3 regions of the Priestia veravalensis genome follow, and region 3 is predicted to be linked to each of the others. Evidence: riboswitches for the same ligand, from Rfam matches in the RefSeq annotation. Region 3 holds a riboswitch; each other region holds the start of a gene.
The links. Region 3 has a riboswitch for S-adenosylmethionine ahead of AS180_RS17470 (bifunctional homocysteine S-methyltransferase/methylenetetrahydrofolate reductase). Riboswitches for the same ligand answer to the same signal wherever they lie in the genome.
Positions count from the first base shown of each region.

Region 1: linked by a shared signal. The riboswitch ahead of mtnK (S-methyl-5-thioribose kinase) and the one ahead of AS180_RS17470 (bifunctional homocysteine S-methyltransferase/methylenetetrahydrofolate reductase) in region 3 are both predicted to bind S-adenosylmethionine.
Region 2: linked by a shared signal. The riboswitch ahead of AS180_RS16000 (5-methyltetrahydropteroyltriglutamate--homocysteine S-methyltransferase) and the one ahead of AS180_RS17470 (bifunctional homocysteine S-methyltransferase/methylenetetrahydrofolate reductase) in region 3 are both predicted to bind S-adenosylmethionine.

Region 1 is NZ_KQ758674.1:8,642-11,921, reverse strand. It holds gene AS180_RS15815 (pyridoxal phosphate-dependent aminotransferase) at 1-470, opposite strand, end outside; gene AS180_RS15810 (carbon-nitrogen family hydrolase) at 578-1,360, shown strand; SAM riboswitch class I at 1,453-1,620, shown strand; gene mtnK (S-methyl-5-thioribose kinase) at 1,718-2,890, shown strand; gene mtnA (S-methyl-5-thioribose-1-phosphate isomerase) at 2,903-3,280, shown strand, end outside.
Region 2 is NZ_KQ758675.1:16,962-20,241, reverse strand. It holds gene AS180_RS16000 (5-methyltetrahydropteroyltriglutamate--homocysteine S-methyltransferase) at 429-1,556, opposite strand; SAM riboswitch class I at 1,637-1,737, opposite strand; gene AS180_RS15995 (hypothetical protein) at 1,977-2,219, shown strand; gene AS180_RS15990 (NAD-dependent protein deacylase) at 2,249-2,980, opposite strand; gene AS180_RS15985 (universal stress protein) at 2,993-3,280, opposite strand, start outside.
Region 3 is NZ_KQ758688.1:11,719-14,998, forward strand. It holds gene AS180_RS17470 (bifunctional homocysteine S-methyltransferase/methylenetetrahydrofolate reductase) at 1-1,701, opposite strand, end outside; SAM riboswitch class I at 1,813-1,915, opposite strand; gene AS180_RS22790 (hypothetical protein) at 2,129-2,272, opposite strand; gene AS180_RS17475 (aldo/keto reductase) at 2,449-3,280, opposite strand, start outside.

The DNA of each region.
Region 1 (3,280 bases), on a different contig from region 3:
ACTGGTAAAAAATCATTCTCTTTTTTCAAGGGCATAGCTTCCATTTTCGCTCGTGCTAGCTCCACTCCTGACCAATAGTCTGGGTAACCTGGGTCGGGCACTAAAACTGTATCTCCAGGGTTAAGTAAACACTGAGGAATTTCTACTAACCCAGCTTTGCCTCCAAACAAAATAGCGACTTCTTTTTCGGGATTTAGCTGGACACCGTATTCTCTTTCGTAAAACGCTGCTGCCGCTTTTTTCAAAAAAGCTTGTCCGCGAAACGGTGAGTACTTGTGGTAGTTTGGATTTTCACTCGCGTCTTGAAGTGCCTTGACAATATGAGGGGGCGTTGGCTGATCTGGGTTTCCTTGCCCTAAATTAATCACATCATGTCCTTCTTTTATTACTTTTGCAACTTTGCTAACAAGGGATGCAAAAAATTGTTTCGGTAAACTCTTCAATAGTTCTGATTGTTCAAACTGCTTCATGTGAACACCTTCTCAAAAAATTCTTGAAATTCTAGTCACAAATAATATATTGTAATAGTCAACTTGTAAAGTCATTTTTATAAAATAAATCAGGATGGTGAAGTTTAATGAGCTTAAAAGTAGCGTGTTTGCAACTTGATCTTGCATTTGGAAACCCTAAAAAAAATTACGAGCATGCTGAAAAAAAAATGAAGGAAGCACTGTTTGAATCTCCAGATATTCTTATACTGCCAGAACTTTTTGATACGGCTTATGATTTACAGAACCTCGACGCTATCGCGGACTCAGAAGGTAAGCAAGCGACTAGCTTTTTCTCTGCTTTCGCCAAAACACACAGCGTGAACATCATCGCTGGATCAGTTGCTAAGAAAACAAAAAGCGGCGTTACGAATACAATGTATGTCTTTAATCGTGAAGGCCAGGAGGTCTCGCAATATAACAAGCTACACTTATTTAAGCTGATGAATGAGCACTTATTTCTACAACCAGGTGAAACCAAAAACATCTTTACGCTTGAAAACTCATTATGCGCAGGCGTTATTTGCTATGATATTCGCTTTCCAGAATGGATTCGCGTTCATACAAGCGCAGGTGCAGAACTCCTTTTTGTGGTTGCTCAGTGGCCCAAGCCAAGACTTGCTCACTGGAAAGCACTTCTGGTAAGCAGAGCCATTGAAAATCAATGCTACGTGGTTGCCTGCAACCGCTCTGGAGACGATCCAGCTAACACATTTGCTGGTCATTCGTTAATCATTGACCCTTGGGGAGAAATTATTGCAGAAGCAGGTGAAAATGAAGAAATACTAACAGCAGACGTTGATTTATCAACCGTAAAGGCAATCCGAGAACAAATTCCGGTCTTTACAGATCGTCGCACAGAATTTTATTAAATTTCGCTGTTGACATCCAAAAATTCACATGATACGATGTTCTCCAGAAGTTACTAATAAGTCAAACAAATCAAAATTAAATAATATCTTTACTCTTATCAAGAGTTGGCTGAGGGATTTGGCCCTATGACGCCCAGCAACCGACCGTAATACCATTGTGAAATGGAGCGCAGCTTTTTAGCGCTATAAAACAATTCGTTGTTTTATGAAGGCACGGTGCTAATTCCAACAGAAAGAGAAATCTTTCTGGCAGATAAGAGGTTTGAATGACAATCAAGCCTCTTTCACTCACCGAAAGAGGCTTTTATATGATTTAAAAGCCTCCGGTATACTTATTTTTTATGGAGGTAGATAACGATGACAACAACAACTTATACATATGAGCCACTAAATGAAATTACAGCAATTAGACTTGTAAAACAGCTGAAGTTATTTTCGGAAAGTGAAGCTCTTACAGCTCGTGAAATTGGTGATGGCAATTTAAACCTTGTTTTTCATATTGTGAACGACCAAACCAACAAGTCCATTATTGTAAAGCAGGCTCTTCCTTATGCGAAAGTTGTAGGAGAAAGCTGGCCTTTATCACTCAAGCGCGCAACGATTGAAAGCAATGCGCTCAAACAGTTTGGCAGCTTAACACCCGAACTCGTTCCAGACGTTTATTATCATGATGAAAACTTAGCTGTTACGGTCATGGAAGACCTGTCTCACCTAACAATTTCTCGTACAGGATTAATCCAAGGAGAAACATACCCACTTCTTTCAGAACATATCGGTAGATTTTTAGCTCATATTGCATTTGAGACGTCTGACTTTGCGATTAAGCCACAGGAGAAAAAAGAGCTGGTTGCTCAATATATTAACCCTGATTTATGCAATATTACAGAAGACTTAGTGTTTACAGATCCGTTTTTTGATTACAATACAAATGAATTTGAAGAAACGCTTCGAAGCGATGTAGAAAACTTATGGACAGATGAAGAAGCTAAGCTTGAAGTAGCTAAGCTTAAACAAAAGTTTTTAACAAGTAGCCAAACGCTTGTACACGGTGACCTGCATACGGGTAGTATTTTTGCTAGTGAGCGCGAAACAAAAGTTATTGATCCTGAGTTTGCGTTTTATGGGCCCTTTGGCTTTGACTTAGGACAGTTTGTTGCCAATCTTCTGCTTAACACCTTGTCTCGTCCTGCTCAAAAACGCAGTGTACTTTTGGATCATATCACCAAAACGTGGGATGTTTTCCAAACAACATGGAACAAACTTTGGGTTGAGTCTAAAGTGGAACCGTTCGTTAAAAATCCAAACTATTCCGACTATATCTTACAACAAACGTGGACCGATGCTGTTGGCTACGCGGGGTGCGAGTTAATTCGACGTACAATTGGATTGGCGCACGTAGTAGATATTGATTCATTGCCTGATGAAGAGCGCTTAAACGCTCAAAAAGCAGCTCTTCGTTTAGGACGTTATTTACTAACTCATCAAACAGAAATTAGTGCACATGATTTTAAGAACTTGATTGAAGAATGAAAGGAGCCCAACATGACACACACTCTTACACTCCCTCGTTCAGTTGAATGGAAGGAAACGTTTATTTCACTGCTTGACCAGCAGCTATTACCAAACACAGTTGAATATATTAAGCTACATACTTTACAAGACGTATGGGACGCTATCGTTACGCTAAAAGTACGAGGGGCACCTGCAATCGGCATTACCGCAGCGTTTGGCTTAGCGCTTTCGCTTCAAAACTACGATGTACAGACGATTGAAGAATTCAAAAAAAAGCTGCAGGCCGACAAAGAATTTTTGGCGAGTTCTCGCCCAACAGCCGTCAACTTATTTTGGGCGTTAGAACGCGTAGTAAACAGCATCAATAACGCCATTTCCATAAATGAGGCTAAAACACTTGTTATTCAT
Region 2 (3,280 bases), on a different contig from region 3:
CTGATTCCCAATAAGAACATTCCTTTCACATATTCAGCTTTTACATTTCAATAATGACAGAATTTTCACTTATTATTACAGTATGAGTTCCTTAAACTACTTATCACTGATTATTTTTATTATATGAAGAAATAAACTATTCGACATTTGGTGTGTATACAATACCTTTAAGGCAATTGCGAGTCAACTCTGAAACTTAAGCATTCTGCAAGATAAATACATCTATCAAGAATCTTTCGTTTCTTTAGCGTGACAGTTCGCTATCTTACCCAATAAATATTATGTTACCTGTAGATAATTTGCAGTTACGCTATCAATACACAAAAAAAGCTGCATCATTTATAGACGCAGCTTTTTCCAATTTTACTACAACGAAAAGAAAGATCTAATTGGATTCTTATGTAAAATTAAGAAACAACTCTTATTCTTCAGTTAGCGCCCCAAATATCTTGAGCAATTTTAATGACGTGACTAATTTTATTCCATTGCTCTTCTTCTGTTAGTTCGTTTCCTTCTTCCGTACTTGCAAACCCGCATTGTGGACTCAGTGACAAGTTTTCTAGAGGAATAGATGCACTCGCTTCTTTAACTCTTTGTTTAATGACCTCTGCATCTTCTAATGTAGGAAATTTAGATGTTACTAGTCCTAATACAACTGTTTGGTTGTTACGTGTAAAACTTTTTAATGGCTCAAAATCTCCTGAACGATTATCATCATATTCAAGGAAAAGCCCATCTACATGCAAGTTAGCAAAAATTGCGTCTGAAATAGTATCGTAGCCACCACTGGTAATATACGTAGATCTAAAGTTTCCACGACAAATGTGCATCGTAATGACCATATCCTCCGGCTTTTTAGAAATCGCATCGTTTAAGCAGTTGACTCTCGTATCAATAATATCTTTTACATCCATACCCAGCTTCTCAACAACTGCATCTATACGTTCTTCAGAAACAAAATCAATCCATGAAGTATCATCTAACTGTAAGTAGCGGCAGCCTGCATCATAAAAAGCTTGAATTGCTTTTTGATAAGCAACTACCGTGTCATGATAAAACTGTTCTCTATCCCCATTGTAGTAAGTATCCTCTTGAATTCGAGTGAATAACATGTTGGGACTTGGAATAGCAAACTTAGCAACTTGGCTTCCATCACCATATTGTTCAACAGCTTCTTTTAAAAATGTAAAATGTTCCAGCATATAATGATGGTTGAAATCTACTTTACCAACTACCTTGATTGCTTTATTTTTTGTTTTGGCACCTTTAAATTGACTAATATACTCCGTTTCAAACTCTTCTACACCATCTAGACCTGATAAGAAATCTAAGTGCCACCATGCACGTCTAAATTCTCCGTCAGTGATAGATTTAAGTCCCACTTCGATTTGTTTTTGGACAAGCTTTTCAATCTCCTGGTCCTCTACAGATTTTAAAGTCGTTTTACTGATCTGACCATTTGTATAGGCTTCTCTTGCTTCTTTGAGAGGAGTTGTTCTTAAAAAGCTCCCTACATGATCAGCTTTAAATGGAGCTTTCACTAATGTCTTTGTCATGGTTCTATTCCCTCTTTCTGTTCAAAATAAAAAACCTCTTCTTAAAGATAAGAAGAGGTTAATAGTCGTTATTGGTTCTTCTCCTATCTTCAAGCAAATTGCTACTGGAATTGGCACAGTACTTTAACAGTCTGTTGCCGAGGCTTCACAGGGCCAGTCCCTCCGCCTCTCGAGATAAGAATATTCAATTAATTAACTAGGGAAAATATTACACCTACTTTCTTAGTCTGTCAACAAGGAATTTGAAAAATCAGAAATAAAAAATTTTTCATTCAGTATTCAGAAGTGGTTCATATCCTTTTGAGTTCATGAAAGATAGACCGTGGTCAAACATATCGCGTCACTTTAGTTGTCTACATCTATATAATATATGTTATAATCATGTGACCTAGGTTTTAAATAAGGAGGAACCTCACAAAGATGTTAGTTAAAGGATTACAACTATTAAAATATGCCTTTTTAATCGGAGCTGTGGTATACGGAATAATCGCTTTTCAGAACAGCGATTCTACCAACTATATTGCTTATTTACCATACATTCAATTAATGCTAAGTTTATTTTTATTTATTGAAGCTGTTTTGACGTTTAAAGAAAGCAAGTTGCATTCAGCGTTTTTTCTGGTCATTTCTGTGTTCTGCTTCGCTATCTATTTTGAAGTTTAAAAAAAGCACGCTGCCCGTAGCGTGCTTTTTCACTTCCCACTCTTTAAAGCCGTTACAACTTCACCGATTGGGAGGTGTATTTGATTATCAAACACATAATCATAGTAAGTTGGCTCTTTATTAATAATGACCATTGGTACCTGACCATGTTTTCTAACTAATAAAGGAATTTGATTAATGGGTGTTACCTGCAAAGATGAACCCATGACAATAAATAAATCACTTTGTAAAGCTGCCTCTACAGCTTCTTCAAACCAGTGAATTGAATCTCCAAATAAAACTACATTGGGCTTTAGTGCCTCTTCACACGACGTACAGCTCGGTAATTCAACTTTGGTTAGAAAATTTAACCCAAACTCACTTCCACATTTTTGACAATGTGCTCGCTTAATTGTTCCGTGAATTTCATATACATTCGTGCTTCCTGCTTTCTGATGCAAGCCGTCAATATTTTGTGTAATCACATGCACGGTCTTTTCTTCTTCTAATTCTGCTATAAAGTAATGACCTGAGTTAGGTTCATATTCATCAAGCAGCTTCACACGAAAAATCTCTTTAAATAGCTCCCAAAAAAGTACCGGATTGTTCTGATAAAAAGAAGTAGAAATCACATCTGAAAATTCTAGGTTTTTTCGATACAATCCGTTTTGCGAGCGAAAATCAGGTATGCCCGACTCTGTACTTATTCCCGCTCCCGTAAAGACACAGATCCGACTTGCCTCTCCAATTCGTTTCTTTAACTCTTCAACTTGCATATTCATTGGCGCTCTCTCCTACTTTACAATCAATACGGGTATCTTCACATGTTGAGCAATTTTATGGCTCACGCTCCCCAAAAACATTTCTTTTACTGGATTTAAGCCTCGGCTTCCAACTACTACAACATCAAAGCGATTGTTGTTAGCAAATTGAATAATTGTTTTAGCAGCATCTCCATGAATAAACGTAATTTCATACTCTATATCAGATTTCTCTAAAACTTCTTGTGTTGTTTGGATACGCTTTTCTCTTGCTTCATCTTTTCCAAGCGTGTTTAACCTACTATCTCCTTCTACTGCATA
Region 3 (3,280 bases):
TGCAATTGCTAATCCTTCAACTTCACCTTTAATTCGATCTTCTCCAGTAGCATCCATGCGTGCTAAAATATCTTCCGACAATTTAATTCCGGGTACTTCATGATGAATGAAGCGAGCGTTACGAGCACTTGTTAGTGGCATGATGCCGATATAAATTGGAGCCTCTAAATGTTTCGTTGCTTCGTACACTTCTTCAATTTGTTTTGTTGAGTATAGCGGCTGTGTAATAAAATAGTGAGCACCGTATGAAATTTTCTTTTCAAGTCTGACAACTGCACGGTCTAAATGTCGAACGTTTGGGTTAAATGCCGCTGCGATTGAAAAATTGGTTTTTTGTCCAAGTGGCTTTCCTGAATAGGATAATCCTTCATTAAATTGAGCAATTAAGCTAATTAAATCGAATGAAGAGACATCATAAACGGATGTAGCTCCAGGGAAATCTCCAATCTTTGATGGATCTCCTGTAATGGCTAATACTTGGTTAATGCCAAGTGTATGAAGTCCCATTAAATGGGATTGAAGTCCGATTAAGTTACGGTCACGACACGTAATATGAACAAGCGGTCGAGCATCCGTTTGCTGCTGCATAAGCGATGCCATTGCTAAGTTGCTTACTCGAGGTGATGCCAGAGAATTATCTGCAAGGGTAACCGCATCAACACCAGCCTTATGAAGAGCTTTTGCACCATCTAAAAATTTTGTTGGTCCGAGCTGTTTTGGTGGATCAAGCTCAACGATAATTGAACGCCTTTCTTTCACAAGATCATGGAGGTGTGGTTCCTTTGTTTGTTCTTGTTCTTTGATTTCTACAACTGGTCTAATCTTTACTTTCTTTTGCGTAATAGGCTTTTCATGCTTCAATGCTTGTGACATCGCTTGAACATGAGCGGGCGTAGTACCGCAGCATCCACCTACTAAACGAACGCCTTGATTGCGAAAAGCTTTGGCGCTTTCAACGAAATACTCTTGATTTGTAGCGTACTCCACTTTTCCTTCTACATAAGCTGGTAAGCTTGCATTTGGATAAGCTGATAAGAAAGCACGATCTAAAAGCGGAACTTCTTCAAGCGATTGAATCATATGAGAAGGGCCTAAACGACAGTTCAGACCGACAACATCTGCACCTAAAGATTCTAACTCTTGAAACGCATCATAAAGGGATGTTCCATTTTGTAATACGCCAATATCATGGAGTGAAACATGCGTAATGATTGGTTTTGATGTCTCTTTTCTAGCCAAGGACAACACCGTTTTTAATTCTTCAAAATCGTAGTATGTTTCAAATAGCAAGCCGTCAACGCCTTCATTTAACAGCCAAAATAGCTGCTCGCGAATGCTTCGCTTTACTTCTTCTGTTGAGATGGCGTTTTTTTGAAATGAGCGAATGCCCCCTAGTGTACCGACCACGTATGCATCTTTCTTAGCAGCTTGCTTTGCAATTCTGACGGCTGAAATGTTAATATCTTTGACAGCATCTTCTAAACCATATCGTGCAAGCTTTTGATAATTGGCAGCATATGTATTGGTTTGAATGACATCTGCACCTGCTTCTACATATGCACGATGAATGCGCTGAATCTCTTCTTTTTTTGTGATGTTTAGCTCTTCAAAGCAGCTATCAATTCCATGTGAATACAGAAGGGTACCAGTTGCACCATCTCCTATTAAAATGCGTGATTGTAAATCTTCAAGTAACCCCATTTGAAAACCTCCTTAAACGTTCCATTTCATCTGTTATCAGTTGTGTTCAAATAAAAAAAGAAAATGAATTAACAAAAAAAGCCTTCTGTAAGAAGAAGACTTTATTTCTTCTTCTTATCTTCCAAGCGATTTGCTTGCTGGATTTAGCACCATGTCATTTCGACTGGTTGCTGAGGTTTCAAAGGGCCAGTCCCTCCACCTCTCGTGATAAGAATCCATATATGATTATTATTTTAGTTCATTCTGCGATATGTTTACTTAAAAAGAAACGAACGATAAAGATGAAATTTAATCTTATTATCTAATTTATCTGATTTTTGTATATTATACAAGACAATTTCGAAAATTTCACTAATAAATCATAAGAAGAGGGTGGGCATAACAAAACAAATTTCCAAAAATACCAACACTCCCTTTTCTCACCTCTTTACGTTGTCAGAACACGTTCGTTCCATTGCGCTATGGCCACTCGCTTTCCGCGGGGAGGAACCTGAGCTTCCTCCCTGCGCTTTGGGATCTCAGTTTTCCCTCTCTTTCCCGCAGGAGTCGAGTGTCCTACGCTACGCTTCATTCCAGCCTATTTTCAACATTGTTTTCACAATCAATAAAAAACCTGAACGATTAAAAGTGAGGAACTCTCAACCGTTCGGGTTTATCATTGGCTGAATTACTTATTTCTCAGCCTCGGAGTGCATTGAATTAAATTGTTGAAATCTACGTGTTAGAAAAGAAATTATCTAAATAGGTTTAATCAACAGGTCGTCCTTTAGAAGCCTCTAAAATTTGGAACCACTGCATGCGATTCACCTTTAAGTCCAACGCTTGAATAGCTACATCAATGCGGTTCATTTTTCCAGACCCGACAATCGGCATAATAGTAGCTGGGTGAGCTAGTAACCAAGCATAGACAACTTGATCTAACGATTTCGCTCCAATTTCTTCACCGATTTCTGTTAGCTTGTTTCGAACGCGAATGGAACGCTCATCTTCAGCAGTGAAGATGGAGCCGCCACCTAGTGGTGACCAGGCCATCGGCGCTATCTTATGCTGCTGGCATTGTTCAATTGTGCCTTCTTCAAAATGGTTTAAATAAGTAGGCGAGACTTCAATTTGATTCGTAATAAGTGAAAAAGGTAAGAACGATTGAAGTAAATCAAACTGTGAACGTTTAAAGTTCGAGACTCCAAAGTAGCGTACTTTTCCTTCTTCTTTAAGCTGAATAAACGCATCTGCTACTTCTTGTGGATCCATAAAAGGATCTGGACGGTGGAGGAGTAAAACATCTATATAGTCCGTATTTAAATTCTTTAATGACTGGTTGGCGCTGTTGATGATATGTTCTTTGCTCGTATCATAAAAATTAATTTTACGCTCTGGATATTTATCAGACGTTAGCTTAATGCCACATTTTGTAACAAGTTGCATAGACTCGCGTAAAGAAGGCTTTTGCGCTAACGCTTGCCCAAATAACTTTTCACAGCTGTAGTTACCATAAATATCCGCATGGTCAAATGTAGTAATACCTCGATCTAAGCATTGTTCAATTAGAGTTTGCGTATCATTTGTTGATAAGTTCCAA